Regions from separate parts of the Streptomyces sp. NPDC058198 genome, predicted to be linked through region 1. Evidence: riboswitches for the same ligand, from Rfam matches in the RefSeq annotation. Region 1 holds a riboswitch; each other region holds the start of a gene.

Region 1 (7,099 bases):
CGGCCGTCGTCGGCGGGGAGCGGATCGAGGTGTCCGCACTCCAGGCCGAGGTACGCGAGGTCCGGGACGCGCAGGACGCCTCGCCGGAGGCCGCGCAGCTCATCAAGAACACCGGGCAGCTCAGCCAGGCCAAGCTGAACAGCATGATCTTCGACCGGATCCTGGACCGGGCGGCGGCCGACGCCGGGGTGAAGATCAGCCGCAAGGAGATCCAGGGCACCCGGCAGCAGGCCGCCGCACAGTCGGGCGGCGAGAAGCAGTTCGCCGCGATGCTGCTCCAGCAGGGTGCGCTCTCCGAGGGCCAGATCGACGCCGCGATCCGCCGTGAGGTCCTGCTGACCAAGCTGGCCCAGGCGATCGGCGCCAACACCACGACACCGCAGGGCCAGCAGACGGTCCTCGCCGAGCTGACCAAGACGTCCGAGAAGCTCGGGATCGATGTCAATCCGCGCTACGGCAGCTGGGACGTCAAGCAGGTCCAGCTGGGCGCGGCGAAGACCCCCTGGATCACCCAGGTCACCCGCCAGACGCCGGAGCAGGAGCCGACCGGAGCCTGAGGTCGGCGCGGCCGGCGGCCGGAGGTAGGTTCGAGTGGTGACAGACGAAGCTCCCGCCGCCCCCGGCCGTATCGTCCTGCTGACCGCCAGCCACCGGGTCGCTCCCGGCCTGCTGTCCTGGCCCGCCTGGCAGACGCTGCACGCCGCGGACCGGGTGCTGTGCGCCGACGCCGGCCACCCGCAGCTGCCGTATCTGCGCGAGGCCGGCGTCACCGTCGAGCACACCGCGCCCAGCGCGGAAGAGCTGGTCGACGCCTGCGCCGGCGGCCGTACGGTCGTGGTCGTCCCCTCCAGCCAGGGCGACGGCACCGACGGGCCGCTCACCGACGGCCTCGCCCGGCTGGCCGGCTCCGGCCGCGTCCAGATGCCGGACCTGGAGCTGCTCCCCGGCTCGTACGACCTGCCGGGCGCCCGGCTCCTCGATCTCGTCCAGGTCATGGACCGGATCCGCGTCGAGTGCCCGTGGTCGTCGGCGCAGACGCACCAGGGCCTCGCCAAGTACGGCATCGAGGAGGCGTACGAACTCGTCGAGGCGATCGAGGACGGCGACGGCGACGAACTGCGCGAGGAGCTCGGGGACGTACTCCTCCAGGTCGTCTTCCACGCCCGGATCGCCCAGGACGGCCTGGACGAGGAGATCGAGCCGTTCTCCATCGACGATGTCGCCGGCACGATCGTGGACAAGCTCATCCACCGCCATCCTCATGTCTTCGGTGACGAGACGGCCGAGACCCCGGCGGAGGTCAAGGCGCACTGGCTCCGGATGAAAGCGGTCGAGAAGCAGCGCGACTCGGTCACCGACGGTGTACCGCTGGGCCAGCCAGGACTGGCCCTCGCCTCCAAGCTCGCGGGCCGCGCCCGCACCGCCGCCCTGGAGGTCCCCGTCCCGCGCGGCGAGGGCATCGGGTACGAGCTGCTCGCCCTGGCCGTACGCGCGGAGGAGACCGGCGTCGACCCGGAAACCGCCCTGCGCGTCGCCGCCCGTACCTACCGGGACGCGATCCGCGCCGCCGAGGGCCACCCCGAGCGCGGCTGATCCGCGGCTGATCCACCGCTGATCCGCGTCTGATCAGGCCGTTACTGTCGGGGCATGCCCGATCAGCCTGCCGCCGCCCCGGCCCCCGCGCACGACGGACCCGATGAGGTGCCCGCGCTCTTCACCTGGGAGTTCGCCACCGATCCCTACCCCGCCTACGCCTGGCTGCGCGAGCACGCGCCCGTGCACAGGACCGCGCTGCCCAGTGGGGTCGAGGCGTGGCTCGTGACGCGGTACGGGGACGCCAGGCAGGCGCTCGCCGACCCACGGCTCTCCAAGAACCCCACGCATCACGCGGGACCGGCGCATGCCAAGGGGAAGACGGGGATCCCGGGGGAGCGCAAGGCGGAGCTGATGACGCACCTGCTGAATATCGACCCGCCCGACCACACCCGGCTGCGGCGGCTGGTGTCCAAGGCGTTCACGCCCCGTACGGTCGCCGAGTTCGCCCCGCGCGTACAGGAGCTGACGGACCGGCTCATCGACGGCTTCGCGGCGGACGGGGAGGCGGACCTGATCCATGACTTCGCCTTCCCGCTGCCCATCTACGCGATCTGCGATCTGCTCGGGGTGCCGCGCGAGGACCAGGACGACTTCCGGGACTGGGCGGGCATGATGATCCGGCACGGCGGCGGGCCGCGCGGCGGGGTCGCGCGCTCGGTCAAGAAGATGCGCGGATATCTCGCCGAGCTCATCCACCGTAAGAGGGAGAACCCCGGCGAGGACCTGATCTCCGGTCTGATCCGCTCCAGCGACCACGGCGAGCACCTCACCGAGAACGAAGCCGCGGCGATGGCCTTCATCCTGCTCTTCGCGGGGTTCGAGACCACGGTCAACCTCATCGGCAACGGGATGTACGCCCTGCTGCGCCACCCCGAGCAGCGCGCGCGGCTGCAGCGCTCGCTCGACGCGGGGGAGACGGGGCTGCTCGCGACGGGGGTCGAGGAGCTGCTGCGGTACGACGGGCCCGTGGAGATGGCGACCTGGCGCTACGCCACCGAGCCGCTGACGCTCGGCGGACAGGGGATCGCGGCGGGCGATCCCGTCCTGGTCGTACTCGCCGCCGCCGACCGTGACCCGGAGCGGTTCGCCGATCCGGACACGCTCGATCTCGCTCGGCGTGACAATCAGCATCTCGGCTACGGACACGGCATCCACTACTGCCTCGGCGCCCCGCTCGCCCGGCTGGAGGGACAGGCCGCGCTCGCCACGCTGCTGACCCGGCTGCCCGATGTACGGCTTGCCCAGGATCCTGCTGATTTGCGATGGCGTGGAGGGCTCATCATGCGTGGATTGCGCACGCTTCCGGTGCAGTTCACGCCATTGTCCGGCTGACGGAACGTCAGGACTGTGACTTTCGCGTGATCTCTGCTGCATCGACTTGTGACAAGCGTTCGAGTACCGCTACGTTCACCGACGACTCAGCAGCAACACGCCGTAGTCGAACTGACAGTCTCACGGAAGGCAACCGCATGCGCTCCGCGAACGGCCGGCACCGTCGACCTCGCCAGGCCCCCGCCCTGATCGTCGCGGCAGGGGTGACCGGATCGGCGCTCGCGATCCCGCTGCTCGGTGCCACCGGCGCCGTCGCGGCCGATGCCACCACCTGGGATCACGTCGCCGAGTGCGAGAGCGGCGGGATGTGGAGCGCGGACCTCGGTAACGGCTACTACGGCGGACTGCAGATCTCGCAGGAGACCTGGGACGACTTCGGCGGCGGGGACTACGCGGCCCGCGCCGACCTCGCGAGCCGCTCCCAGCAGATCGCGATAGCCGAGAAGGTGCTCGCCGCGCAGGGGCCGACGGCCTGGCTCAGCTGTGCGGCGATCTCGGGGCTGACGGACGACGGCGCCCTGCCCGGCGTCGACCCGGGGGCCACCCCCGACGCGTCAGGAACCCCGAAGGACAGAGGGAGCGCCGATCCGGCGGACACGTCCCCGTCCAAGTCCCCGTCCAAGTCCCCGTCCACTTCGGACGGCACGTCCTCGGACGGCGCGGAGAAGCAGACGGACAAGCCGGCCCCCTCCGGGTCCGCGGGCGGCTCCGGCTCCGACGGCTCCGACGCGGAGGGCGCGGACCGTACGGATCCGGCCACCGGCAAGCACCGCGGCGACGCGGCCCCGGAAGAGTCCGCTCCGGGCAATTCGGGCGAAGACCGTGAATCGGGGCGTCATGCCTCGCGAGGTGACGGATCGACACGCGACGGGGACGGCGTCGACGGTGGGGCGGACGGCGCGGATGGTGCGTACACCGTCCAGTCCGGTGACTGCCTCTGGCTCATCGCCGACGAGCAGGAGGTGCCCGGCGGCTGGACCGCGCTCTACGAGGCGAACAAGGACGCCGTCGGCTCCGACCCCGACCTCATCCTCCCTGGCCAGACCCTTGATCTCGGCGTGAAGTAGGGGTAGTTCGAGACCCTATGTCCGCTTCTGTGCAAGTGAGACAAGGGTCTCTTTGCCGCAACTCGGGCCTTTTGCTCCGTCCGTTGACTCACTGGATCTCTCACCTGCGTAAACGCCCGCGATCCGCCGGGGGATAAGGGCGTTTTCTCACCTATGCACCCCTTTGGATATCCGGTGGACCTGTGATTACGGTCTGAACCGCTCGCACCGCGGGCCTCGTCGACCGTCACGCCGAATCCTGCCGTCGGTCGGGGGGAGTAATCGTCGCGTCAAGCGCCGAAGGCAGGAGCGGGGGACCCAAAGGTTCGTGCCGGCCCCGGCTGTCGAGAGACGGCCGACGACCGGCTTGGGGTGAAGTCGTGTGCGAGAGCGCGCGGCCGGGCAACTCACTTGGCCCGAACCCGACAGCTGACCTCGTAGGCGTCGGTGAGGAGAAGCTCCATGCTGCGTTCCAGCAAGGCCAAGCACCGTCGCCCGTCCTCGTCCAGGGCTGTTCGCTACGCCACTCTCGCCGGCATGACCGGTGCCGTCGTCGCGGCCCCGCTGATCGGTGCCACGTCCGCCTCCGCCGCGACCCCGTCCGAGTGGGACCAGGTCGCCCAGTGCGAGTCCGGCGGCAACTGGTCCATCAACACCGGCAACGGCTTTTACGGTGGCCTCCAGTTCACCACCTCCACCTGGGCCGCGTACGGCGGCAGCGCCTACGCCGCCAGGGCCGACCAGGCCTCCAAGTCCCAGCAGATAGCCGTCGCCGAGAAGGTCCTGGCCGGCCAGGGCAAGGGTGCCTGGCCCAGCTGCGGCGTGAATCTGTCCAACGCCGCGTACGACGGCGGCTCGGCCGACTCCGCCGCGCAGCCCGCTCCCCAGCAGAAGGAGCAGGCGCAGCCCGCTCCCCAGCCGGAGCAGCCCGCCCGTAGTGACGCGCAGGCCGCCTCGCGCGGCGAGAGCCGTCCCGCCCCGGTCGAGAAGGGCGACGGCGAGTACAAGGTCAAGTCCGGCGACACCCTCTCCAAGATCGCCGGTGCCCACCAGGTCAAGGGTGGCTGGAAGAAGCTGTTCGAGCTGAACAAGGACATCGTCAAGGACGCCGACGTCATCCACCCGGGCCAGCTGCTCCACCTGAGCTGACCCGTCCCGGCCCGGCCGGCCCCGACCACCCCGGTCCGGCGGCCGGCCCGGCCGACCCCCGACCACCCCGGTCCGGCGCGTTCTCCCCCGTACGCGCCGGGCCGGGGTTTCCGCTGTCCGCCCCGCCCTCCGAGGGCCGGACGGTCTCAGCGGGCGGGCACCGGCCTGCCGACGATCCCGAGCGGTTAGGCTCTTGCCGCAAGGCCAAGAAGACCCTGCACTCAAGCGTCACATCCCAGAAGGAGATGCTCGTGCCGTCCATCGACGTCGTCGTAGCCCGGGAAATCCTTGACTCCCGAGGCAACCCCACGGTCGAGGTCGAGGTCGGCCTCGACGACGGCAGCACGGGTCGTGCTGCTGTCCCCTCCGGTGCCTCCACCGGTGCGTTCGAGGCCCTTGAGCTCCGCGACGGTGACAAGAACCGCTACCAGGGCAAGGGTGTCGAGAAGGCCGTCCTCGCCGTCATCGAGCAGATCGGCCCGGAGCTGGTCGGGTACGACGCCACCGAGCAGCGCCTGATCGACCAGGCGATGTTCGACCTGGACGCCACCCCGGACAAGTCGTCGCTCGGCGCCAACGCCATCCTCGGCGTCTCCCTCGCCGTCGCGCACGCCGCCTCCGAGGCCTCCGACCTTCCGCTCTTCCGCTACCTGGGCGGCCCGAACGCGCACCTGCTGCCCGTTCCGATGATGAACATCCTGAACGGCGGCTCGCACGCCGACTCCAACGTGGACATCCAGGAGTTCATGATCGCCCCGATCGGCGCGGAGTCCTTCTCCGAGGCGCTGCGCTGGGGCGCCGAGGTCTACCACACGCTCAAGAAGGTCCTGAAGGAGAAGGGGCTCTCCACCGGCCTCGGCGACGAGGGCGGCTTCGCGCCGAACCTGGACTCCAACCGGGCCGCGCTGGACCTGATCCTCGAAGCCATCAAGGAAGCCGGTTACGCCCCCGGCAAGGACATCGCGCTCGCGCTCGACGTCGCCGCGTCCGAGTTCTACAAGGACGGCTCGTACGCGTTCGAGGGCAAGTCCCGCTCGGCCGCCGAGATGACCGAGTACTACGAGGAGCTCGTCGCCTCGTACCCGCTCGTCTCCATCGAGGACCCGCTCTTCGAGGACGACTGGGCCGGCTGGAAGGTCCTCACGGACAAGCTCGGCGCCAAGGTCCAGATCGTCGGCGACGACCTGTTCGTCACCAACCCGGAGCGGCTGGCGCGCGGTATCGAGGAGGGCTCCGCCAACGCCCTGCTCGTGAAGGTCAACCAGATCGGTTCGCTGACCGAGACCCTGGACGCCGTCGAGCTGGCCCAGCGCAGCGGCTTCAAGTGCATGATGTCCCACCGCTCCGGTGAGACCGAGGACGTCACGATCGCCGACCTCGCCGTCGCCACCAACTGCGGCCAGATCAAGACCGGCGCCCCGGCCCGCTCCGAGCGCGTCGCCAAGTACAACCAGCTGCTGCGCATCGAGGAGATCCTCGACGACGCCGCGGTGTACGCCGGCCGCAGCGCGTTCCCGCGCTTCCGCTCCGCGTAGTGAGGAAGCTCCGCCTCGCGCCCGCAGAACAGGTGACAGGGCGCGAAGGCGGAGCGTAGCGAAGCGTCCCCGGCCGCGGTCCCGTACCGTGTCGGGGACGTACGCACGTGACAGGGGAGGCGAGCCATGGCCGGGAACCGGGACCGGTTCTCCACCGCGACCAGGCTGCGGCTGCTCGGCGAGCAGACCGCTGCCCGCGTCTACCGCTCGCAGAACCGCCGGCAGGACCGCCGCTCCCGGCTCACCGGCCGGGCGGCCTTCCTCGCCCTGATCCTCTGCACCCTGGTGGTGGCGCTCGCGTATCCGATGCGGCAGTACGTGTCGCAGCGCAACGAGATCGCCGACCAGCAGCGGCTGACGCGCGAGGCGAAGCAGCGGGTCGAGGAGTTGCGCGACGAGAAGGCGCGGCTCCAGGACGACGCGTACATCCAGCGGCTGGCC
Region 2 (7,099 bases), on a different contig from region 1:
CCGGACAGGGGTCCGGGGTCAGCAGGAACGTACTCCGCGGCACATGAGAGACTGGTCTAGACAACATCATGAGACTTGAAGGGCAACACCATGGCTGAGCGCCGCGTCAACGTCGGCTGGGCCGAGGGCCTGCACGCCCGCCCCGCCTCCATCTTCGTCCGTGCCGCCACGGCCACCGGCGTCGCCGTGACGATCGCGAAGGCCGACGGCAACCCGGTCAACGCCGCGTCCATGCTCGCGGTGCTCGGCCTGGGCGCGCAGGGCGGCGAGGAGATCGTGCTCGCTTCCGAGGCGGACGGCGCCGATGTCGCTCTGGACCGGCTGGCGAGGCTGGTCGCCGAAGGGCTGGACGAGCTTCCCGAGACCGTCTGACGCCGATTTCCCCGGTCGGCCGGGCCCGTACGGAACATTTCCATGACAGAGCTGCGGTGCGCTGAATTCAGCCCACCGCGGCTCTGTTTATTTCGTGCGGGCAGCAGAAAACAGGTCCTGCGGAATTCTCTTCTTTGTATACGGCCCGATTGTTAAGTGCGGGCACTCGCGGTGTTTACATCATGTTGCGAAGCCCTCATCTTTTCCCGGCCGCGCTCGGGGCGCCGCAGCCGGTGCACCCCCGCGGTCCGCTCCGCGTGCAGCGCCGTCAGCGCCCGGGCGCGCTCCGCGTCGCCGCGCGCCACCGCGTCCACGATCGCGCCGTGCTCCGCCCAGGACTCCACGGGATGGGCGGGCTGCTCGACGGTGTACATCCAGGCGATCTTGTGTCTCAGCTGGGTGAGCGGAGCGGTGAGCGCGGGGCTCCCCGAGGCCTGGGCGAGGGTCTCGTGGAACCAGGCGCCGAGCGAGCGCAGATCCTCGCCCTGGCCCCGGCGGGCCCGCTCCTGGCCCAGCCTGACCAGGCCGCGGAGCACCTTGAGATGGGCTTCCGTACGACGCTGGGCGGCGCGCGCCGCACCCAGCGGTTCCAGCAGCAGCCGCACATCGAGGAGATCCGCCGCCTCCTGGTCCGAGGGCTCGGCCACACACGCGCCGACATGGCGGCGGGTCGTCACGAAGCCCTCCGACTCCAGGGTGCGCAGGGCTTCGCGCACCGGGACGCGGGAGACCCCGTAGCGCCGCGCGAGCTGTTCCTCGGTGAGCCGGCCGCCCCGCTCGAATACGCCGGAGATGATGTCGTCACGGATCGCTGTGCATACCGAGTGCGCGGGAATGCGCATGTTCAAACCTCCGCTTTAATCCGCGCGAAACGCTGCCGATCGACACCTGTTCCGTGACTCTATTGCAATGCACGCGAATTTCCGATGGGTGCCCGGAATCGTTGGATATCTCTTGGCCGCGGCAGCCGGGCGGACGCGGAAGGCCCCGGCGGGGAGCCGGGGCCTTCGGGCGGACGGAGCGGGACCGGAGCGGTCCGGACGGTCAGAGGCTCACGCCGTGCGCGCGCAGATACGCGACGGGGTCGATGTCGGAGCCGTAGTCCGGGCTCGTCCGGGCCTCGAAGTGGAGGTGCGGTCCGGTGACGTTGCCGGTCGCGCCGGACCGGCCGATCCGCTGCCCGGGGGTGACGGACTGGCCGACCGAGACGCCGACCGAGGCGAGATGGCCGTACTGCGTGTACGTGCCGTCGTTCATCCGGAGGACGATGTTGTTGCCGTACGAGCCGCCCCAGCCGGCCTCGACGACGGTGCCCGTGCCCACGGCCACGACCGAACTGCCGGTCGCGGCGCGGAAGTCGATGCCCGAGTGGCTGCCGGAGGACCACAGGGAGCCGCCGGACTGGTAGCCGGTGGTGACGTACGAGCCGGCGAGGGGGAGCCGGAAGGAGTTGAGGCGCTTGCGCTCGGCGGCGCGGGCGGCGCGCTCCTCCGCCTCGCGGATCTCCTTGGCCCTGGCTTCCGCCTTGGCCTTCGCCGCGGCCCTGGCGTCGGCTTCCGCCCTGGCCAGGGCGGCGGCCCGGTGCTGCGCCTCGGCCTGGGCCTCGATCACTCCGGCGAGGGAGTCGTCGATGACGATGGCCCGGTCCTGGCCGCCCTGGCGGCCTGACGGGACGTCCGTACCGGCGGCGTGCGCCGGGGCGGCCAGAGTGCCGATGACGCCGGTGGCGGTGAGGGTCGCGAACCCTGCGATACGCGCGCCCCTGCGGGTCGTTCGGCTCCGGGCACGATGCTTCCCGGTGGCACGGGTGAACGCCATGAAGTGGCTGGTCCTTTCCTTCCTTCTCGCCTACCGGGTTAGCTGACGGGTTCGGAGCAGGAAGGTCTCCTACGGACTCCTCCGCACGGGTGAGCGCGAAGGTGTCCGATTCACCCCAGGGACTGCGTGTGGGTCCCCGGCTCCCCAGGCTCGCGCCTGACGGGGACTCGGCGATGGCTGCCCGATGCCGCGAATACGGCGTAACTGGCGAACAGCCGGACCGACGCTAAGCGGGCCGTCTTTCAATCACCAAACAGACAGGCCCCTTTGTAGCGCACACCACAGGGCAGATAGGCAATCTCTCCAATAAAAGGGACATAAGAGAGCCCCGGCGACGGCGTCGCCGGGGCTCCTCTCACGGCGGGATCAGCCGGTGACCACCGTCACGTCACCGATGCCCAGAGCCGCGACCGGCTCCTTGATCTGCGCGGCGTCCCCGACAAGAACCGTGACGAGCCGGTCCACCGGGAAGGCGTTGACCGCGGCCGCCGTCGCCTCGACGGTGCCGGTCTCGGCCAGCCGCGCGTACAACTGCGCCTGGAAGTCGTCCGGGAGGAACTGCTCGACCTGGTCGGCCAGCGTGCCCGCGACGGACGCCGCCGTCTCGTACTTCAGCGGTGCGACGCCCACCAGATTCTGGACGGCCACGTCGCGCTCGGCGTCGGTGAGGCCCTCCGCCGCGAGGGTGCGCAGCACCTTCCAGAGGTCCTCCAGCGCCGGGCCCGTGGACGCGGTGTCCACGGAGCCGCTGATGGCGAGCATCGCGGCGCCCGTCGCCCCGCCCGGGGCGGACGGCGCCGAGGAGCGCAGCACCTGGCCGAAGGACCGCACGCCGTAGGTGTAGCCCTTCTCCTCGCGCAGCACCCGGTCGAGCCGGGAGGTGAGGGTGCCGCCCAGGCAGTACGTGCCCAGCACCTGGGCCGGCCAGACCCGGTCGTGCCGGTCGGCGCCGATACGGCCGATCAGCAGCTGGGTCTGTACCGCGCCCGGCCGGTCCACGATCACCACACGGCCCGTGTCGTCGGCGGTGATGGGCGGCACCGGACGGGGAGCGGCGGTGTTGCCGGCCCAGTCGCCGAGGGTGTCGGCGAGCACCGCGTCCAGATCGACCCCGGTGAGGTCACCGACGACCACCGCGGTGGCCGTGGCGGGGCGTACGTGCGCCTCGTAGAAGGAACGCACGCCCGCGGCGTCGATCCGCTCCACCGTCTCCTCGGTGCCCTGGCGCGGCCGGGACATGCGCGAGGAGGCGGGGAACAGCTCCTTGGAGAGCTGCTTGGCGGCGCGGCGGCCCGGGTTGGCGGTCTCGTGCGGGATCTCGTCGAGCCGGTTGCGTACCAGCCGCTCGACCTCGCTGTCCGCGAAGGCGGGGGCGCGCAGCGCCTCGGCGAGCAGCCCGAGCGCCTTGGGCAGCCGGGAGACGGGGACCTCCAGGGAGATCCGTACGCCCGGGTGGTCGGCGTGCGCGTCGAGCGTGGCGCCGCAGCGCTCCAGCTCGGCCGCGAACTCCTCGGCGCTGCGCTTGTCGGTGCCTTCGGAGAAGGCGCGCGCCATGATCGTGGCGATACCGTCGAGCCCCTCGGGCTCGGCGTCCAGCGGGGCGTCGAGATTGATCTCGACGGCCACCACCTGCTGGCCGGGGCGGTGGCAGCGCAGCACCGTCAGGCCGTTGGGCAGCGCCCCGCGCTCGGGGGCCGGGAAGGCCCAGGGCCTGGCCTCGCCGGCGGTCGGCTGCGGGTGGAAGTCCATGGTCACGGCAGCGTCGGTCACTGGTCCGCCCCCTCGTGCTCGTCGGTCTCGTCGGCGGCCGTGTCCTCGGCGGTCACCGGTTCGTACACCAGCACCGCCCTGTTGTCCGGGCGCAGCCGCGCCGCGGCGACCGCCCGCACCTCGTCCGCGGTGATGTCCAGCACGCGCGTCACGGCGCTCAGCGCCAGCTGCGGGTCACCGAACAGCACGGCGAACCTGCACAGTTCGTCGGCGCGGCCCGCGACGGTGCCGAGCCGGTCGAGCCACTCGCGCTCCAACTGGGCCTGCGCCCGCTCCATCTCCTCCGCGGTCGGGCCCTCGGCGGCGAGGCGGGCCAGCTCCTCGTCGACCGCGGCCTCGATCTGCGGGACCTCGACGCCACCGGACGTCTTCACGTCCAGCCAGCCGAGCGAGGGTGCGCCGGCCAGCCGCAGCAGCCCGAAGCCCGCGGCGACCGCGGTCCGGTCCCGGCGCACCAGACGGTTGTGCAGGCGGGAGGACTCGCCGCCGCCGAGGACGGTGAGCGCCAGGTCGGCGGCGTCGCACTCGCGGGTGCCGTCCTGCGGCAGCCGGTAGGCGGCCATCAGCGCGCGCGCCGGGACCTCCTCGTGGATCTCCTCGCGCAGCTCCTCGCCGATGACGTCGGGGAGCGTGCCGTCACGCGGCGGGTTCTTGCCGTCGTGGGACGGGATCGAGCCGAAGTACTTCTCGACCCAGGCGAGCGTCTGCTCGGGGTCGATGTCGCCGACGACCGACAGCACCGCGTTGTTCGGCGCGTAGTTCGTACGGAAGAACGCGCGGGCGTCCTCCAGCGTCGCGGCGTCCAGGTCGGCCATCGACCCGATGGGGGTGTGGTGGTAGGGGTGGCCCTCGGGGTACGCCAGTGCGGTCAGCCGCTCGAAGGCCGTACCGTAGGGCACGTTGTCGTACCGCTGGCGGCGCTCGTTCTTGACGACGTCCCGCTGGTTCTCCATGGACTGGTCGTCGAGCGCGGCGAGCAGGGAGCCCATCCGGTCGGCTTCCAGCCAGAGCGCCAGCTCCAGCTGGTGGGTGGGCATCGTCTCGAAATAGTTGGTGCGCTCGAAGCTGGTCGTGCCGTTCAGGGAGCCGCCGGCCCCCTGAACCAGTTCGAAGTGGCCGTTCCCCGGCACCTGCGCCGAGCCCTGGAACATCAGGTGCTCGAAGAGGTGGGCGAGGCCCGTACGGCCCTTGACCTCATGGCGTGAGCCGACGTCGTACCAGAGGCAGACCGCGGCGACCGGGGTCAGGTGATCCTCGGAGAGGACCACGCGCAGGCCGTTGGCCAGCCGGTGCTCTGTCGCTGTCAGGCCGCCGGAACCGGCCTGCGCTGTGGCCGTGTGACCCATGGGCATGTACGTCCCTTCGATCGCGATATGGAGAAGTCCTGCCACTGTATGCAAGCGTGCTGACACCTGGCGAAGTTCCCGTGCCGCACACGCTCAACGACGGGTCGAGGTCGGCGGTGTCAGCGGCTCGGTCCACAATGGTCCGCGTCAGTTCCAGAAGTTGCCGTACAGAACCTGTGAAGGAGCCGCAGCAGCGATGGCCCGCCGCAGCACGAAGACCCCGCCGCCGGAGGACTTCGAGGAGAAGATCCTCGACATCGACGTGGTCGATGAAATGCAGGGCTCCTTCCTCGAGTACGCGTACTCGGTGATCTATTCCCGGGCCCTGCCGGACGCCCGTGACGGTATGAAACCGGTGCACCGCCGCATCGTGTACCAGATGAACGAGATGGGCCTGCGCCCCGACCGCGGCTATGTGAAGTGCGCGCGTGTCGTCGGCGAGGTGATGGGAAAGCTGCATCCGCACGGCGACGCGTCGATCTACGACGCCCTCGTCCGGATGGCACAGCCGTTCTCGATGCGACTGCCTCTCGTCGACGGACATGGCAACTTCGGCTCGCTCGGCAATGACGACCCGCCGGCCGCCATGCGGTACACAGAGTGCCGGATGGCGGACGCCACGTCACTGATGACGGAGTCGATCGACGAGGACACCGTCGATTTCGAGCCGAATTACGACGGCCAGGAGCGGGAACCGGTCACACTTCCCGCCGCGTATCCGAATCTGCTGGTCAACGGCGCCTCCGGGATCGCGGTCGGCATGGCGACGAACATGCCGCCGCACAATCTCGGTGAGGTCGTGGCGGCCGCACGCCATCTGATCAAGCACCCGGGCGCGGACCTGGAGACGCTGATGCGTTTCGTGCCGGGCCCCGATCTGCCGACCGGCGGCCGGATCGTCGGCCTGACCGGCATCAAGGACGCCTACGAGAAGGGCCGGGGCACCTTCAAGATCCGTGCCACCGTGACGGTGGAGGATGTCACCGCGCGCCGCAAGGGCCTGGTCATCACGGAGCTGCCCTTCACGGTCGGCCCCGAGAAGGTCATCGCGAAGATCAAGGACCTGGTCTCCGCCAAGAAGCTCCAGGGCATCGCGGATGTCAAGGACCTCACGGACCGTGCGCACGGCCTGCGTCTGGTCATCGAGGTCAAGAACGGCTTCGTGCCCGAGGCCGTGCTCGAGCAGCTCTACAAGCTGACGCCGATGGAGGAGACCTTCGGTATCAACAATGTGGCGCTGGTGGACGGGCAGCCGCTGACGCTGGGGCTGAAGGAGCTGCTGGAGGTCTATCTCGACCACCGGTTCACGGTGGTGCGCCGCCGCAGCGAGTTCCGGCGGACGAAGCGGCGTGACCGGCTGCACCTGGTCGAGGGGCTGCTCGTCGCGCTCATCGACATCGACGAGGTCATCCAGCTGATCCGGTCGAGCGACAACTCCGCCCAGGCCAAGGAGCGGCTCATCGAGCGCTTCTCGCTGAGCGACATCCAGACCCAGTACATCCTGGACACGCCGCTGCGCCGGCTCACCCGGTTCGACCGGATCGAGCTGGAGAGCGAGCGCGACCGGCTCAACGGCGAGATCGACGAGCTGACCGGGATCCTGGACTCGGACACCGAGCTGCGCAAGCTGGTCTCGTCCGAACTGGCCGCGGTGGCGAAGAAGTTCGGCACCGCGCGGCGCACGGTGCTGCTGGAGTCCTCGGGTTCCGTGGCGGCGTCGGTGCCGCTGGAGGTCGCGGACGATCCGTGCCGGGTGCTGCTCTCCTCGACCGGTCTGCTGGCCCGTACGGTCA
Region 3 (7,099 bases), on a different contig from region 1:
CTTCTCTGTCCATTTTGGGATTAATGGTCGGTTTTCATTGGTTATCGCTTTTACGAGGTGTGCGGCAGAGCGCGGCGCCCATGTGATCGTCTGCGGACGCGACGCCGAACGCGGTGGCTCGACGGCCGGCACCCGATCCGAGAAGCAGAGGCACATCCGATCCGAGAAGGAATTGTCAGCCATGACCACTCCCGTCGTTCTCATCACCGGAGCCCTGACCGGCATCGGCCGCGCGACAGCCACCACGTTCGCGGCGGCCGGAGCGCATATCGTCGTCTCCGGACGGCACGAGGAAGCCGGCCTCGCCCTCGCCGAAGAACTGCGCAAGCTGGGCGGCGAGGCGGAGTTCATACGCGCCGATGTGCGCCATGACGACGACCTGAAGACACTCGTCGACGGAACCATCGAGCGCTTCGGCCGCCTCGACATCGCCGTCAACAACGCCGGGACCGAAGGCGAGTTCAGCGCGATCACCGACCTGACCCCGGAGACATACGCCGCGACCTTCGACACGAACGTACTCGGCACTCTGCTGAGCATGAAGCACGAGCTGCTGGCCATGCGGGCGCAGGGATCCGGCGCCATCGTCAACGTCAGCTCCGTCTTCGGCGAAAGGGGCTACCCCAACGGCGCGCTCTACGTCGCCAGCAAGCACGCGGTCATCGGCCTGACCCGGTCCGCCGCGCTGGAAGCCGCCGCCTTCGGCGTGCGCGTCAACGCCGTCGGCCCCGGCCCCGTACAGACCGAGATGCTCGACCGGTTCATAGGCCGCAGCGACGAGACGAAGAGTTCGTTCGTCGCCACCGTCCCTCTCGGCCGGGCGGGCGATCCGGACGAGATCGCCGAGGCCATCGCCTTCCTCAGCTCCGACCACGCCGGCTTCATGACCGGCCAGACCGTCTTCCTCGACGGCGGCTTGACCGCCGCCTGAGGACCGGACCGGCACCGGCGACCTACCGGCACAGCACATTCCCCTACCCGGGGCCGAGTAGGGGAATGTGCTGCGCCGGTAGGTCAGTAAGGACCGTTCACATTGTCGATCGAGCCGTACCGGTCGGCGGCGTAGTTGCACGCGGCGGTGATGTTGGCCACCGGGTCGTAACTGTCCATCGACGTACCGGGCACGTGATAGGCCTGGAACGTCGGGTCGATCACCTGCAGCAGCCCCTTGGACGGCGTTCCGGCCGCGGCGTTGGAGTCCCAGTTGTTGATGGCCAGCGGGTTGCCCGAAGACTCACGCATGATGTTCCGGTAGATGCCGTCGTAGCTGCCGGGAATGCCTTGCGCGGCCATGACGTCCAGCGACTCCTTTATCCAGCCGTCCAGATCGTTGGTGTACGCCGGTGCGACTGCCTCGGTCGCGACCTCCGCCGGCGCGACTGCCTCCGTCGCGACTGCCGGGACGGTGGCGCTACTCGCACCGACCGGTGCGCTCGCGGCGACCGCCGGCGCGGCGGACGTGGTCGCCGTCCGCGACTCCGCCTTCCCACCGAGCGTCAGCTTGAGGCCGGGACGAATCAGCGACGGGTTGTCGCCGATGGTCCGCCGGTTGTCCTGATACAGCTTCTGCCAGCCGCCGCTCACGGAATGGGCGCGGGCGATCTTGGACAGGGAGTCACCCGCGACGACGACGTAGGTCACGGAGGTGTCCTTCTGAGCGGCGACAGCAGTCGCCGGGTCCGCTTCCGCGGTGACACGGTGGGCCGACGGCGCGGCGCCGGCGGTTGTCGCCGCCACCAACGGGAGGGCGAGTGCCGCCCCACCCGTGCCCGCGGCGACGAGGCGTCGAGCGAGCGGGCTGGTTCTGGGACGACGGTGCTTTGCATGTGCGGGCATGACGCATTCCTCTCCGTCGCCTGCGAGGTGAGCTGTCGGGTTCGGGCTGGAGCTGCCCGGCCGCGGTGGAATGCGGCTTCACCCCAAGCCGGTCCGGATTTCGGATCGGCGACTTACCTGGTTCCCCCGCTCCTGCCGTACGTGAGTGGACTCGGTTTCCGGATGGCGGCAGGATTCGGCAGTCCATCCGGATTGACGCGAACGTAAGCGAGACCGCCCGGGCGAAACAAGTCCCGAATTCGCAACGCAATCCCCTTTTCGAATCCAGCCGGGAAAGATCCGGCTATTCATCCGATGCCGGGGAACTCAACTTTCCTTCCCTGACAGGGAAATGGAGAAGGAAGCGGGAAGCACGGCGCACCACAGAGGTGACACACATCACGGCCACAACAGAGCCACCACGCAGAACACCGACAAATCGCCCTTATAGGCCGCTCTTGACGAGGAGAAACTAGCCCAAACCGCCCGGCCGCCGCAGAAAGCCGCGGCACGGCGGACGAGGCCCTGCCGCGGCGGTCCACGCGCGGGATCACGCGCAGTACTGCTGCTCCTTGCCGATCGACCGGTACATGCAGTCGGCGTTCTCGATCAGCTGGAGCACCGCGTCGCGGTTCCGGCTGGTCTCACGCTCGATCACCTCGTCGGGCGGATAGAAGCCGCCGCCACCGGAGCTCGGGTACATCTCGAAGGTGTAGCTGAAGACCTTCTGGTTGCCCCACAGCCAGTCGTCGATCGAGCCGTCGGTGATGTACAGGTCACTGGACTGCTCGGGCGTGTACCCGTTGCTCGCGGCCATCTTCCTGCCGACGGCGGCGAAGGCGTCACGGTCGTCCTGGGTCAGGCCGGGCGCGGTGTCGGCGTTGGTCCAGCCGAACGGCCAGAGGACCAGCTCGCTGTACGTATGGAAGTCGATGGCCGCCTTGATCTGCTGCTTGCCGCCGACGACCCGCGAGCGGACGAAGTCGGCGACGACCTTCACCTCGGGGGCGGACTCGGCGGCCCGGCCGCGGTAGGTCTCGGAGCTCGCGGAGCCGGAGGAGCCGCCGCAGCAGCCCCATTTGAAGTTCCAGTTACGGTTGAGGTCGGTACCGACGTACGAGGAGCCGGAGTTGGGCTGACGGTTCTTGCGCCAGCTGCGGTACGCGCCGGAGGCGATGTCGTACTCTCCGCCGTCCGGGTTGAGGTCCGGCACGATCCATATCTCACGGTTGTTGACGGCGTTCGTGATACGCGAGTCGGAGCCGTATCCCGCGCCCATCTCACGCAGCAGATACAGCGCCATCTCCACCGTGAGATGTTCGCGCGCATGCTGGTGGTGGGTGAAAAGGACCTCGGGCTCGTTCTCGTCCGACGCGACGTTGTCGCTCACCTTGACGGCGATGATGTCCCGGCCCTCATAGGTCTTGCCGATGACACGTTTGGACATGAGATTCGGATACTGCTGAATGCGCTGGTCGATCTCCGCGTTCATCTCCGCGTAGGTGTGATAGCGGGAGTCGGCGGGCGGAAAGTCCATGGGGGCGACGGCCAGTCCGTCGGTCCGTGCGGGCGGCGCGGGCAGCACGGTGAGCCGGTAGCCGAGGGCGCGAAGGCGCGTGGACTGCTCGGCGTTGGCGCTGACGACGACCGAGTGATCGTCGGCCTCGTCGATCGATACGCCGGTCGCGACGAGGGCGGTGCGATCGGCGGCGGTGGCCGGGCCGTGGATCTCGTACTGCCGGATCACCTCCTCGGCAGTGGCGGCCGACGCGAGGGCGGTCGCGGCGGGCGTACTCGGGGAGGTCGCGGCGGCGGTGAGCGGCGCCGCGACCGCGAGAGCCAGTAACGCCGTGAGGGTGGCGGACCTTCTGCGGTGGATGCGTAGTCGCATGGTCTCTCCTGTAGCGGGGGGAGTCCGGAGAGGCGTCCCCATGCGACGCATCGTGAGACCCTGGCATGCACCCGTCAAGAAGCGCTGTTCGGCCATCGCGGGGGCCCCGCCGCCCCGGGCCGGTTCCGCCGCCGCGCGGCAACGGAACCGGCCCCCACAGGACCTAGTGCTCCTCCCAGCAACATTTGCTCCGTCGCGGCACTAGCGGACCTGGACGAAGACCGGGTTCGAGTAGAACCACAGATCGTCCCAGGGGCTCTCCTGCCCGTCGGCGAGCGGCTCGACCTCGTCCGTGCTCGTACCGCGCACGCGGGCGTAGAGGTCACTTTCCACATTGCGCAGGGTGTGCCGGATGACGTACTCCTTCCCCTGCTTGCGCCAGTCGCGCGGACCGAACCGGGCCACCACCTTCGTGGTCGGGTTGGTGTCGGTGTCGAGGCTGGCGCTCGGGCCGGTGACCTGGCCCACGATCAGGTCGACGCGCCGGACCTCCGGACGGTCACCGTTGGCGTTCTTGCCCTCCAGCGGCCGGAACTTGATCTCGATGTCGACATCGGTGCGGTTGCGGCGGCTCACGGTCAGGGTCTCGCCCATGGCGGCGTCGCTGCCCCGGTTGCTGGCGGTGAGGTCGAGACTGGTGATCAGATCCCCGGTCCCGACCCAGATCCGCCCGTTGCGGAGTCCGTCCATGATGTCGGCGTAGTCCTGCCTGGCCAGCACATGCGTCTTGCTGTACTCGCCCGGCCAGAAGTCCGAGCCGCCGCGCGTCCAGTGCACGTGCGAGTCCGACGTCGCGGTGATCCACCACCGTCGGCCTTCGCCGAGCAGGGAGTCCCACAGCCCGCCGACGCGAGCCGTCATCTGGTCGAAGCCGCCGTGGGTCGGGTAGCTTCCGTACCCGCCGCGCGCGCCGCCGTTGAGCGGGCCGGCCTGGTGACCGGGAGCCCCCTCGAAGCCGATGTAGATCTCCGGTGCGGCGTTGTTGCCGTTACGGAACTCCCGCGGGGTGTCCTGCCCGTAGACACCGAGGCCGGTCGCCGACCGTGCCGCGTGGTGAGCGATCACCAGCGGCTTCCGCCTCATGTCCTTCGCGGCCTTCAGGAACTCGATCATCTTGGGCTCGGTGTCACGGCCGCTGTCGGCCGGGAAAGGGTCGTTCTTGGCGAAACGGCTCTCCAACTCGAAGAGCTGCTGCGCCTCGTCACTGTGGTGAGGAATCATCAGCGTGTGGTGGTCCAGGGCGGGGGCGTCGAACTCCATCCCCCAGAACTGGAGAACTCCCGGCACGAGTACACGTGAGCGCAGGAGGTCGGGGTATGCCTGCTCCAGGTTCACCTTCGAGTGCGTCGGCCCGCCGTGGTCGGTGCACATCACCCAGCTGAGACCGAAGTGCTTGGCCATGATCGCGTTGGTGACGATCGGGTAGACCGCGTCGCCACCCTTACGGAACGTGGGCGGGGTCGTCGACGTGTCGAACGAGCCGCTGTACTCCGAGTGCACATGGTGGTCACCGGCGCGCCACACCCGGTTGCGGGAGTCGTCGGACTTCCCGTGCTTCCGGTCGTCATCGTCGTCGGCCCACGCCGGTCCCCCGCCCACCAGCGGGCTCGCGGCCGCCAGCGTCGCCCCGACGCCGGCGAACTTGACCAACCGGCGCCGCGAGATCGCCGAGTACTCAGGATCTTCGCTGTTTCTGTCCTTCACGATGGAGCCTCTCGTTCAACAGCTGAGGGGGGGCGATCAGCGAGTCTCGAACAACAAACGAAACGCAGCGTGAACAACGAACGCGACATCGGAGAACAGGAACGCCGGTCCTGGAGTCGCGGCGAATCCGTCAACTCGAACCCCGGCCCGACGCCATGACCCGGCCGTCAAAAATCCGGCCACCGCTCAGCCGGAATCACCAGGGGGCACCCAGGCGGACGCCCAGCGACCGAGTCCGGTCCAGGACAGTTTCTGACGGACTGTGCGGCACGCGTTCAGGAACAACAGGGGGCGCCGAACGCGCAGTGCCATGACGGAGCGATGCTCACGCCGGACGAATTGGCCGGCCCCGGGCAGCAGGCGGCGGTTCACTCTCGGCGTCCGGTGTGACCTCCAGTGTGCGCGCCGGATCTCCTTCCACGGCAAAGCCGGGAGCGTGGAGGCGGACCTCGAAGCACTCAGCCGCGGGCAGGTACGCGGGGGCCACGCTCGCGGCCGACTCGGTGCGGGTCAACCGCACCGGCAGTACGCCGCGTTCACCGATTCGCAGCCGCTTCGGCGCGAAGACCTCGGGTGTATCTGGCCGCGGCCGCCGCGGCGACCCGTGACCGCAGCGCGGCCACCCCACCCTCCGGACCGGGAACCGGGAGTGAGCCGTGGCCGCGGTCGTGCCCCGTGCTCTCCCTCAGCCGTGGCGCGACGGTGGGATGGCCGACGAACAGCAGTGCCCGTCTGGAGGAACTCGAGGTACGGCGACCGCGGGATCCCATCGCGTACGTCGGCTCCGCCGATTAGCTGGCATGCGTCATTTACCCGCGATTCACCCTCCATCCGTCTGCGCGATGTCCGCCGGGTTCACAAAGGGGAGAACACACCACAGACAGAAAGGGTGTCCCATGCCGGGCTTCCTCACCTCGATCCTCACCAAGGTGGCGATCACCGCCATCGAGACGATCGTGACCACCGTGCTCGTACGCATCTGGACCGCCTACGCGAACTCCCGCCGCGCGAGCACGCCGGCCTTCGCCTGAGGGGGTCTTTGCCGCCCGGCTCGCCCGGGAGCGCGGCAGCGCGTCAGCGCGGAAGGCGCTGACGCGCCGGCTCGGTCAGGCCGCGGGCCGCTTCTTGTCGGCGCCCCGCTGGCCGGCCTTCTTCTGCGCGGCTTCCGCCGATTGGGTGGCGTCTTCGTCGGCACGCTCCCCACCGTGCCCGTTGCCGCGCTCGGCGCTGCGTCGGCCACTGCGGGCAATCGCGGCCGCGGCTCCGATGGCCGCGGCGACCGGCCACTCGACCGCCCCGAGGACCGCCAGAGCGCCCAGGCCGCCGTAAAAGGCGATCTGCCTGGGTGCCGGCATCGGTGCCAGCTTCGCCCTCGCGGCGCGGGCGTTGGCGGTGATGTCGCCGGGTGTGAGGTACGGGATGGGCAGCTCCGCGTGGAGCGTGTGCATCCGCAGGGCGCCGTCGGGACCATGCTCGGGTGTCTGCATCTGTGCCTGTGCCTGATCCGGTCCGCTCTTCCCGGCCTGACCGCTGCCGCCCTGCCTGTCGGTACGTTCCGTGACACCTGACATAGTTGGCCGCCTCCTTGATGATTTGTCCCTTTTATACTAACTTTCCCCTTCGTATTCGCGTCCTGTCCCGCCCCGTCCCGCCGACCTCCGAGGGTCGGCTGTCGCGCACGTCATGTTC
Region 4 (7,099 bases), on a different contig from region 1:
GCTTCCTGGCGAAGTGTCATGACCTGGCCGACCGGGGCATCCGGTTCAGCGTGGGCGTCGTCGGCCTTCCCGGCCATCAGGAGCACGCCCGACGGCTGCGCGCCGAGCTGCCCGGGCACATCTATCTCTGGATCAACGCGGCCGAGGGGCACAGCTATACGGACGAGGAGGCCGCCCGCTGGACGGAGCTCGATCCGCTCTTCCCGTACAGCCGTCATCCGCACCGCTCGGCCGGTCTGCCGTGCCGTACGGGTGAGTCGGTGATCTCGGTGGACGGGGAGGGTACGGTACGGCGCTGCCATTTCGTCCGCGCCGAGCTGGGCAATCTCTACGACGGGTCGTACCGGCGGGCGCTCGGCCCTCGGGCCTGCCCGCTGGCTGTGTGCGACTGTCATATCGGCTATGTGCATCTGGAGACGCTGCCGTTGTACGACGTCTTCGCGGGCGGGGTACTGGAGCGGATCCCGGCGGGGGCGTAGCGCGGCGCCCGGCACACCCCCGCCGTCAGTGCTTCAGCGGCAGCAGATCGGGCCGTTTGGCCGCGACATGGTCCCCGGAGGAGACGCCGCGCAGCCGGCGCCCGATCCAGGGCACCAGATACTCCCGTGCCCAGTGGATGTTGTCGCGCCGCACCTCGAACGTGCCGCGCGGCTGCTGCGGCGGCCACACCTGGTCCGGGTCTGCGGGCACGTCGAGGCCGAGCACCTGTGCGGCGCGCAGGGCGACACGGGTGTGTCCCTCGGGTGACAGATGCAGCCGGTCCCCGTCCCAGGCCCGCCTGTCCTGGACGGACTTGAGGGACCAGAGGTCGAGCACGGGACAGTCGTAGCGGTCGGCGATGGACCGTACATGAGCGGTGTACGTGGCGATCTTGCCGCGCAGATGGCGCAGCACGGGGACGCCCCGGGTGTCGAAGCCGGTGGTCACCATGACGGTGCCCACGGCGCCGGTGAGGTCGGCGACGGCGCGTTCGAAGCGCTCGGCGACATCGTCGGGGTCGGTGCCGGGCCGGATGATGTCGTTGCCTCCGGCGCAGAAGGTCACCAGGTCCGGGCCGAGTTCCTTCGCGCGCGGTATCTGCTCGTCGACGATCTGGTCCAGCAGCCGGCCGCGTACGGCGAGATTGGCGTACCGGAAATCACCGTGCACGGCGTCCGCCGTCTCGCCGGAGACCGGAAGCTGGTCCGCGAGCAGAACCGCGAGGCGGTCCGCCCAGCCGACATACAGCCCGTCGGGCCCCGGATCTCCCACGCCTTCCGTGAAGCTGTCACCGATCGCCGTGTACGACCCGAATACGCCTCTTCTTCTTGATCTCGAATCGTCTGCCACAGCAGCACATCTTTCACCCGTGGATGTGACCTACGCGACCGTAAGAAGGAGTTGACGGTGGGTGAGATATGCCATCGGTCAAGATTCACCCAAGCGGGAATACGCGAAATGATCTCCGCCCGGCACTCCGGGTGCCGGGCGGAGGTGATGCCATATCAGGGCTTCACCGATCAGATGGAGACGCCGTGCTGACGGAGGAATTCCAGCGGGTCGATGTCCGAGCCGTACTCCGGGCCGGTCCTGATCTCGAAGTGCAGGTGCGGTCCTGTGACATTGCCGGTGGCGCCGGAGAGCCCGATCTGCTGGCCCTCGCTGACGGTCTGGCCGGCGGAGACGGAGAGGGAGGACATGTGGCCGTACTGCGAGTAGTGGCCGTCGCTGTGCTGGATGACGACCTGGTTGCCGTACGAGCCGCCCCAGCCGGCCGTCACGACGGTGCCCGCGCCGACCGCCTTCACCACGGTGCCGGTGGAGGCCGAGAAGTCCACACCGGTGTGGTAGCCGCTGGACCAGCTGCTGCCGGAGGCGTGGTACGGCGTGCTGGGCTGCCCGCCGTCGATGGGCAGGGTGAAGCCGGCATCGCTGCTCGGCACGGGGGTCTCGGTGGCCGGGGCGGTGGGCTCCGTGACGGTGGACGGCTCCGAGGGCTCCTCGGACGGCTCCGCGGGCTTCGTGGGCTTGCTGGAGGTCGTGGCCGGGGTCGCGGAGTGGGCGGCTCCGGCCTTGGCGCCGAGGGTGAGCCGCAGGCCGGGGTGGATCAGCGACGGGTCGGCGCCGATCGCCTTGCGGTTGTCCTTGTACAGCTTGTGCCAGCCGCCGCGGACCTTGTGGTCGCGGGCGATCTTGGACAGATAGTCGCCGGCGACCACGGTGTAGAGCCTCGGGGACTTGGCGGAGGCGGACAGGCTCTGGGCCGTGTGCGCGACGGAGGCGGACTGCGGCGCGGCCTTCTCGGCGGCGTGCGCACCGGTGGCGCCCATGAGCGGAAGCGCGAGGGCGGCCCCGCCCGCGCCGGCAACGATGAATCCGCGGGCAATCGGGTTGGACTTGGGACGGCGATGCTTACCGGGCATGACGAATTCCTCTCCGGCGCCTGCGAGGTAAGCTGTCGGGTTCGGGCTGGAGATGCCCGGCCGCGCGTGCTGCGCGACTTCACCCCAAGCCGGTCCTGGCCTAAGGGCCGGCGTACTACCTGGGTTCCCCGCTCCTGCCACGCGTGGATGGGTGAGTGCGAATTCCGAGCGGCGGCAGGATTTGGCGTTCCGCTCGGATTGAGGGTGAACGTAGGCGAGTCGGGACGGCCTGAACAAGCCCTCTGATTTCCGCCGATGACACCCGCTTCGATATCACCCGGGAATTCCGGTCACCCTGCGTGGATTACCGATCTTCGGATTCCATGTGAGGCAGCAATTCCGTTTCTTGGTACAGCCACGCAACGTCACGGATATGATCCTGCTCACTGGTCGAGGCCCATCTCCCCCTCGACCGGGGCATCTTGGGCTAAATATCTCAATACGGACAGATGATGATTTGGGCGATATCAACCTGTGCGTGATGTCCGAATAATGTCAATCTGCATCCCGTGCGGTCGAACTGATTGCCGTGCGAACAGATGTCGTAGGGTCAGGAGTCGACATCGTCGGCGAGCAGCGCCGACGGCAGACACGGAGGAGCAGGCCGTGACGCAGCAGCTGCCGCAGGTCCCGTCGACCGAGCCCGAGCTGTCCGGAGTGCGCAACTTCCGTGACGTGGGCGGGCTGCCGACCACGGACGGCCGACGGGTTCGGTACGGACGGCTCTTCCGCAGCGGCCATCTCGCCAACGCCACCGCGGCCGACGCCGCCTTCCTCTCCTCCCTCGGCCTGCACACGGTCTTCGACTTCCGCAATGCCGCCGACCTCAAGCTCGACGGCGTGGACGTGGAGCTGGCCGGGGTGCGAAATGTGAACATTCCGCTCACCGACCCGACCGACGGCGCCGAGTTCTGGAAGATGGTCCGGGACGGTGATCTCGACCAGCTGCGCTCGCTCCTGTCGGACGGCAAGGCCGCGGACCGGATGATCAACTCGTACCGGGCGATCATCACGGACCGCGTCGCCGAGCACAGCCGGGTGCTGCACGCCCTCGCCGAGGAAAGCGTCCCGGCGCTGATGCACTGCGCGGCGGGCAAGGACCGGGCCGGTCTCTCCATCGCCGTGTCCCTGCTCGCGGTCGGGGTCGAGCCCGAGGCGATCGAGGCCGACTATCTGAAGTCGAACGACCCGCACCGCCGTTATCTCGTACGCCGCAGCGACAACTCTCCCGCCGGCAAGTCCCCCGAGGTGATGGAGCTGCTCAGCCCGCTCTTCGACGCCCGCGCCGAATATCTCGCCGCGGCCTTCGAGACCATCGGGAAGACCTGGGGCACCACCGACCGCTATCTCACCGAGGGCCTCGGCCTCGCCCCCGAGACCCGCGAGCGGCTGCGCGCCCGCCTCCTCGACGAGAGCTGACCGCGCGGCGGCGGACCGGCCGCCCCGGCCCTCGCCGCCGCCCCTACTGCCCGCGCGCTCCCAGTTCGAAGAGCAGATAGAGGAAGCCCGCGAAGAGATGGCCGGCCACCAGATAGGCGAAGAGCCGGATCACCAGCCCCCGGGGGAACGACTTCTCCTCATGCGCGACGCGCGCCGGCCGGGCTTCCGGCTCGGCAGGCGTCGCGGCCGGGTTCCCGGCTGGATTCTCTGACATGGTGACTGGCCTTTCTCTGGCAGGTCAGCGGCGATGGGCCCCGCCACCGAGGCACAGCTCGGCGGCGGGGCTCTGCAGCAGGGTATGGACGAAGAGCAGCTCGGTCCCGGCGGGCCCGGCGGCCGCGATCCGGTGCGGTGTGAGCGAGTCGAAGTGCGCGCTGTCCCCCGGGCCGAGTACATGCACGGCGTCCCCGAGGCTCAGCCGCAGCCGTCCTTCGAGGACATAGAGCCACTCCTCCCCCGGGTGTACGCGGACGAGGTCACCCTGCGCCCCGTACGGCACCTGGACGCGCAGCGGCTGCATGGCCCGGCCCGAGCCGCCCGCCTGGTGGTACGTCCAGCCGTCCGCCTCCACGGGCTCCGTCCGGCCGGCGCGGACGATGGGGTCGCGCTCCGGCGGGATCTCCCCGAGCAGCTCGGAGACGGTCGTCCCGTAGATACGGGCCAGGGCCAGCAGCATGGGCAGGGAGGGCTGCCGGCGGCCCGTCTCCAGCCGGGAGAGATGGGCGGGGGACAGCCCCGCCCGCCCGGCGGCGGTCTCCAGGGTGAGGCGGCGGCCACGGCGCAGCTCGCGCAGGCGTGGCGCGACATCGGGGAGCTCGTCGGGCAGCTCGCCCGTCGGCTCTCCGGTGGGAGGAGTGCTCATCCCTCCATTGGGCCAAAATATTTCCTCCGGGGCAACTTTCTTGCCCCGGAGGCAAATGCGGCGTCCACCGCGTGCGAACCCGCGTCCTACCGGTTGGCGACGGCCTGCTTCACCAGTGTCCTGCCGAAGTCCCACATCAGTCCGCCACCGCCATGGGCGTCGTCCATCACCGCCGTGAAGGCGTCCACGAAGCGCTCCACCTCGCGTTCGCCGATGGTCAGCGGCGGAATCAGCTTGATCACTTCCAGATGGTCGCCGGAGACCTGGGTGAGGATGCGGTGCTTCTGGAGCAGCGGCACGACCACCATCTGCGCGAAGAGTCCCTTGCGGGCCGCCTGCAGCATGGTCCAGCGGCTGCGCAGCTTGATCGAGGTCGGCCGGCCGAACTCGATGCCGATCATCAGGCCCCGGCCCCGTACCTCGTGCAGCAGCTCGTAGCGGCCGACGAGCGCGGCCAGCCGTGATCTGAGCAGATCGCCGGTCGCCCGCGCGTTGGCGACGATCTTGTCGTCCTCCATCACCGACAGCACGGCCAGGCCCGCCGCCATGGCCTGCGCATTGGATCCGAAGCTCGCCGAGTGGACCAGCACCCGGTCCATCGAGGAGTAGACCTTCTTGAAGATCCAGTCCTTGCCGAGGGTCGCGCCGACGGGCACATAGCCGCCGGAGAGCGCCTTCGCCACACAGACGAGATCGGGCTCCACCCCTTCCTCGTGCTGGTACGCGTAGAAGTCACCGGTCCTGCCGAGACCGGTCTGCACCTCGTCGACGATGAGCAGCGCCTTGTGCTGGTGCAGCAAGTCCTGGGCGGCGCGCAGAAAGCCGGGCGGCGTCGCGTGCACCCCCTTGCCCTGGATGGGCTCGACGATGAACCCGGCCACGTCGCCGCGCTTCAACTCCCTCTCCAGCGCGTCGAGATCGCCGAGCTCGATGGCGGTGTCGGGCAGCAGCGGTGCGAAGCCGTCCCGGAATCCGTCCTCGCCGTTGACCGACAGGGATCCCGTGGTGAGCCCGTGGAAGGCGTGCGCGCAGTACAGGATCCTGGGCCTGCCCGTCGCGTACCGGGCGAACTTGAGGGCGGTCTCCACCGCTTCCGTACCGCTGTTGCCGAAGAACACCCGGTCCAGATGCGGGGAGTGGGCCAGCAGCTTCTCGGCGAGCAGTCCGGGCAGCGGCTGGCAGTCGAAGCGGGTGAGATCGGCGAGCGAGGCGTCGAGGACATCATGCAGGGCCTTGCGTACGACGGCGTGGTGCCGGCCGAGCCCCATCACGCCGAAGCCGGCGAGCATGTCCAGATAGTCGTTGCCGTCCTCGTCCCAGAAGTAGGCGCCCTCGGCCCGCTCGTAGACCCGGTCGAAGCCGATGGTGTGCAGCATGCGCGGGAGCTGGTGGTTGAGGTACTTGGCGTGCAGTTCGTAGCGCTCGGCGCCGCGCTCCGCGAGAAGCTGGGTGAGGTCGAAGCCCTTCGGCTGCTTGAGTTCCTTGACCTCGTTGAGCTGCGCGGACTCCTTGGGCTGGGTCATTCCGTGCTCTCCTTGTGTGCCGGGCCTGCCGCACCGCCCCCCACCGGCCGCCGCCGGCCGGGCCCGGACGCGCCATGAACGGCGCGTCGCGATCGGCCGGGCCGGCGGCTCGGGGAGCCCCGGTGCGACAGGCTCTCCAGCGGTCGTCCCGTCAGCGCGAGCCGGCGACCGTCTCACGGACCGCCCGCAGGGACTCCTTGAGGGAGCCCATGGTGGCGAGGACGGCGGTCGGCTCGTAGCCGCAGTGCGCCATGCAGTTGGCGCAGCGCGGGTCCTTGCCCCGGCCGTACTTGTCCCAGTCGGTCTCTTCGATGAGCTCACGGTAGGTCGGCACATACCCGTCGCTCATCAGATAGCAGGGTCGCTGCCAGCCGAAGAGCGAGTAGTTGGGAATGGCCCACGCCGTGCAGGGGAAGTCGGCCTTTCCTTCGAGGAAGTCCAGGAAGAGGGGCGAGTGATTGAGGCGCCAGCGTGCCCGGTTGCCGCCGGAGAACGCCTTCTTGAACAGCTCCCTGGTCTGGTCGACACCCAGGAAGTGCTCCTGGTCGGGGGCCTTCTCGTAGGCATACGCGGGCGAGATCATCATCTCGTCCACCCGCAGATCGTCATTCAGGTAATTGAGCACCTCGATGATGGTCTGCGGAGTGTCCGTGTTGAAGAAGGTGGAGTTGGTGGTCACCCGGAAGCCGCGCCTCTTGGCTTCCTTGATGGCCGCCACCGCCTCGTCGAACACTCCCTCCTTCGCGACGGACTCGTCGTGCCGCTCACGCAGGCCGTCGATATGAACGGCGAAGGCGAAATACGGCGAAGGAGTGAAATTCTCGATCTTCTTGCGCAGCAGCATCGCGTTGGTGCACAGGAAGACGTACTTC

The links. A riboswitch is a leader RNA that binds a small molecule or an ion and turns the genes downstream of it on or off. The one in region 1 is predicted to bind cyclic di-AMP.
Region 2: linked by a shared signal. The riboswitch ahead of ACFVWW_RS08115 (M23 family metallopeptidase) and the one ahead of ACFVWW_RS16535 (transglycosylase family protein) in region 1 are both predicted to bind cyclic di-AMP.
Region 3: linked by a shared signal. The riboswitch ahead of ACFVWW_RS31720 (transglycosylase SLT domain-containing protein) and the one ahead of ACFVWW_RS16535 (transglycosylase family protein) in region 1 are both predicted to bind cyclic di-AMP.
Region 4: linked by a shared signal. The riboswitch ahead of ACFVWW_RS04790 (peptidoglycan DD-metalloendopeptidase family protein) and the one ahead of ACFVWW_RS16535 (transglycosylase family protein) in region 1 are both predicted to bind cyclic di-AMP.

The regions. Positions count from the first base shown of each region.
Region 1 covers NZ_JBHVVP010000004.1:93,410-100,508, reverse strand. The annotation lists gene ACFVWW_RS16555 (SurA N-terminal domain-containing protein) at 1-557, shown strand, start outside; gene ACFVWW_RS16550 (nucleoside triphosphate pyrophosphohydrolase) at 595-1,593, shown strand; gene ACFVWW_RS16545 (cytochrome P450) at 1,648-2,928, shown strand; gene ACFVWW_RS16540 (transglycosylase family protein) at 3,066-3,995, shown strand; cyclic di-AMP (ydaO/yuaA leader) riboswitch at 4,260-4,433, shown strand; gene ACFVWW_RS16535 (transglycosylase family protein) at 4,437-5,123, shown strand; gene eno (phosphopyruvate hydratase) at 5,375-6,658, shown strand; gene ACFVWW_RS16525 (septum formation initiator family protein) at 6,785-7,099, shown strand, end outside.
Region 2 covers NZ_JBHVVP010000001.1:1,842,307-1,849,405, forward strand. The annotation lists gene ACFVWW_RS08105 (HPr family phosphocarrier protein) at 91-372, shown strand; gene ACFVWW_RS08110 (GntR family transcriptional regulator) at 525-1,214, opposite strand; gene ACFVWW_RS08115 (M23 family metallopeptidase) at 1,417-2,190, opposite strand; cyclic di-AMP (ydaO/yuaA leader) riboswitch at 2,203-2,373, opposite strand; gene ACFVWW_RS08120 (M16 family metallopeptidase) at 2,557-3,939, opposite strand; gene ACFVWW_RS08125 (M16 family metallopeptidase) at 3,957-5,306, opposite strand; gene ACFVWW_RS08130 (DNA topoisomerase (ATP-hydrolyzing) subunit A) at 5,503-7,099, shown strand, end outside.
Region 3 covers NZ_JBHVVP010000016.1:93,791-100,889, reverse strand. The annotation lists gene ACFVWW_RS31730 (hypothetical protein) at 1-13, opposite strand, end outside; gene ACFVWW_RS31725 (SDR family NAD(P)-dependent oxidoreductase) at 182-931, shown strand; gene ACFVWW_RS31720 (transglycosylase SLT domain-containing protein) at 1,015-1,836, opposite strand; cyclic di-AMP (ydaO/yuaA leader) riboswitch at 1,841-2,027, opposite strand; gene ACFVWW_RS31715 (M14 family metallopeptidase) at 2,366-3,706, opposite strand; gene ACFVWW_RS31710 (phosphoesterase) at 3,908-5,410, opposite strand; gene ACFVWW_RS31705 (hypothetical protein) at 6,307-6,441, shown strand; gene ACFVWW_RS31700 (hypothetical protein) at 6,517-6,981, opposite strand.
Region 4 covers NZ_JBHVVP010000001.1:1,056,416-1,063,514, forward strand. The annotation lists gene ACFVWW_RS04780 (STM4011 family radical SAM protein) at 1-479, shown strand, start outside; gene ACFVWW_RS04785 (SGNH/GDSL hydrolase family protein) at 505-1,329, opposite strand; gene ACFVWW_RS04790 (peptidoglycan DD-metalloendopeptidase family protein) at 1,500-2,402, opposite strand; cyclic di-AMP (ydaO/yuaA leader) riboswitch at 2,407-2,566, opposite strand; gene ACFVWW_RS04795 (tyrosine-protein phosphatase) at 3,009-3,821, shown strand; gene ACFVWW_RS04800 (DUF6126 family protein) at 3,865-4,056, opposite strand; gene ACFVWW_RS04805 (helix-turn-helix domain-containing protein) at 4,081-4,704, opposite strand; gene ACFVWW_RS04810 (aspartate aminotransferase family protein) at 4,791-6,227, opposite strand; gene hpnH (adenosyl-hopene transferase HpnH) at 6,379-7,099, opposite strand, start outside.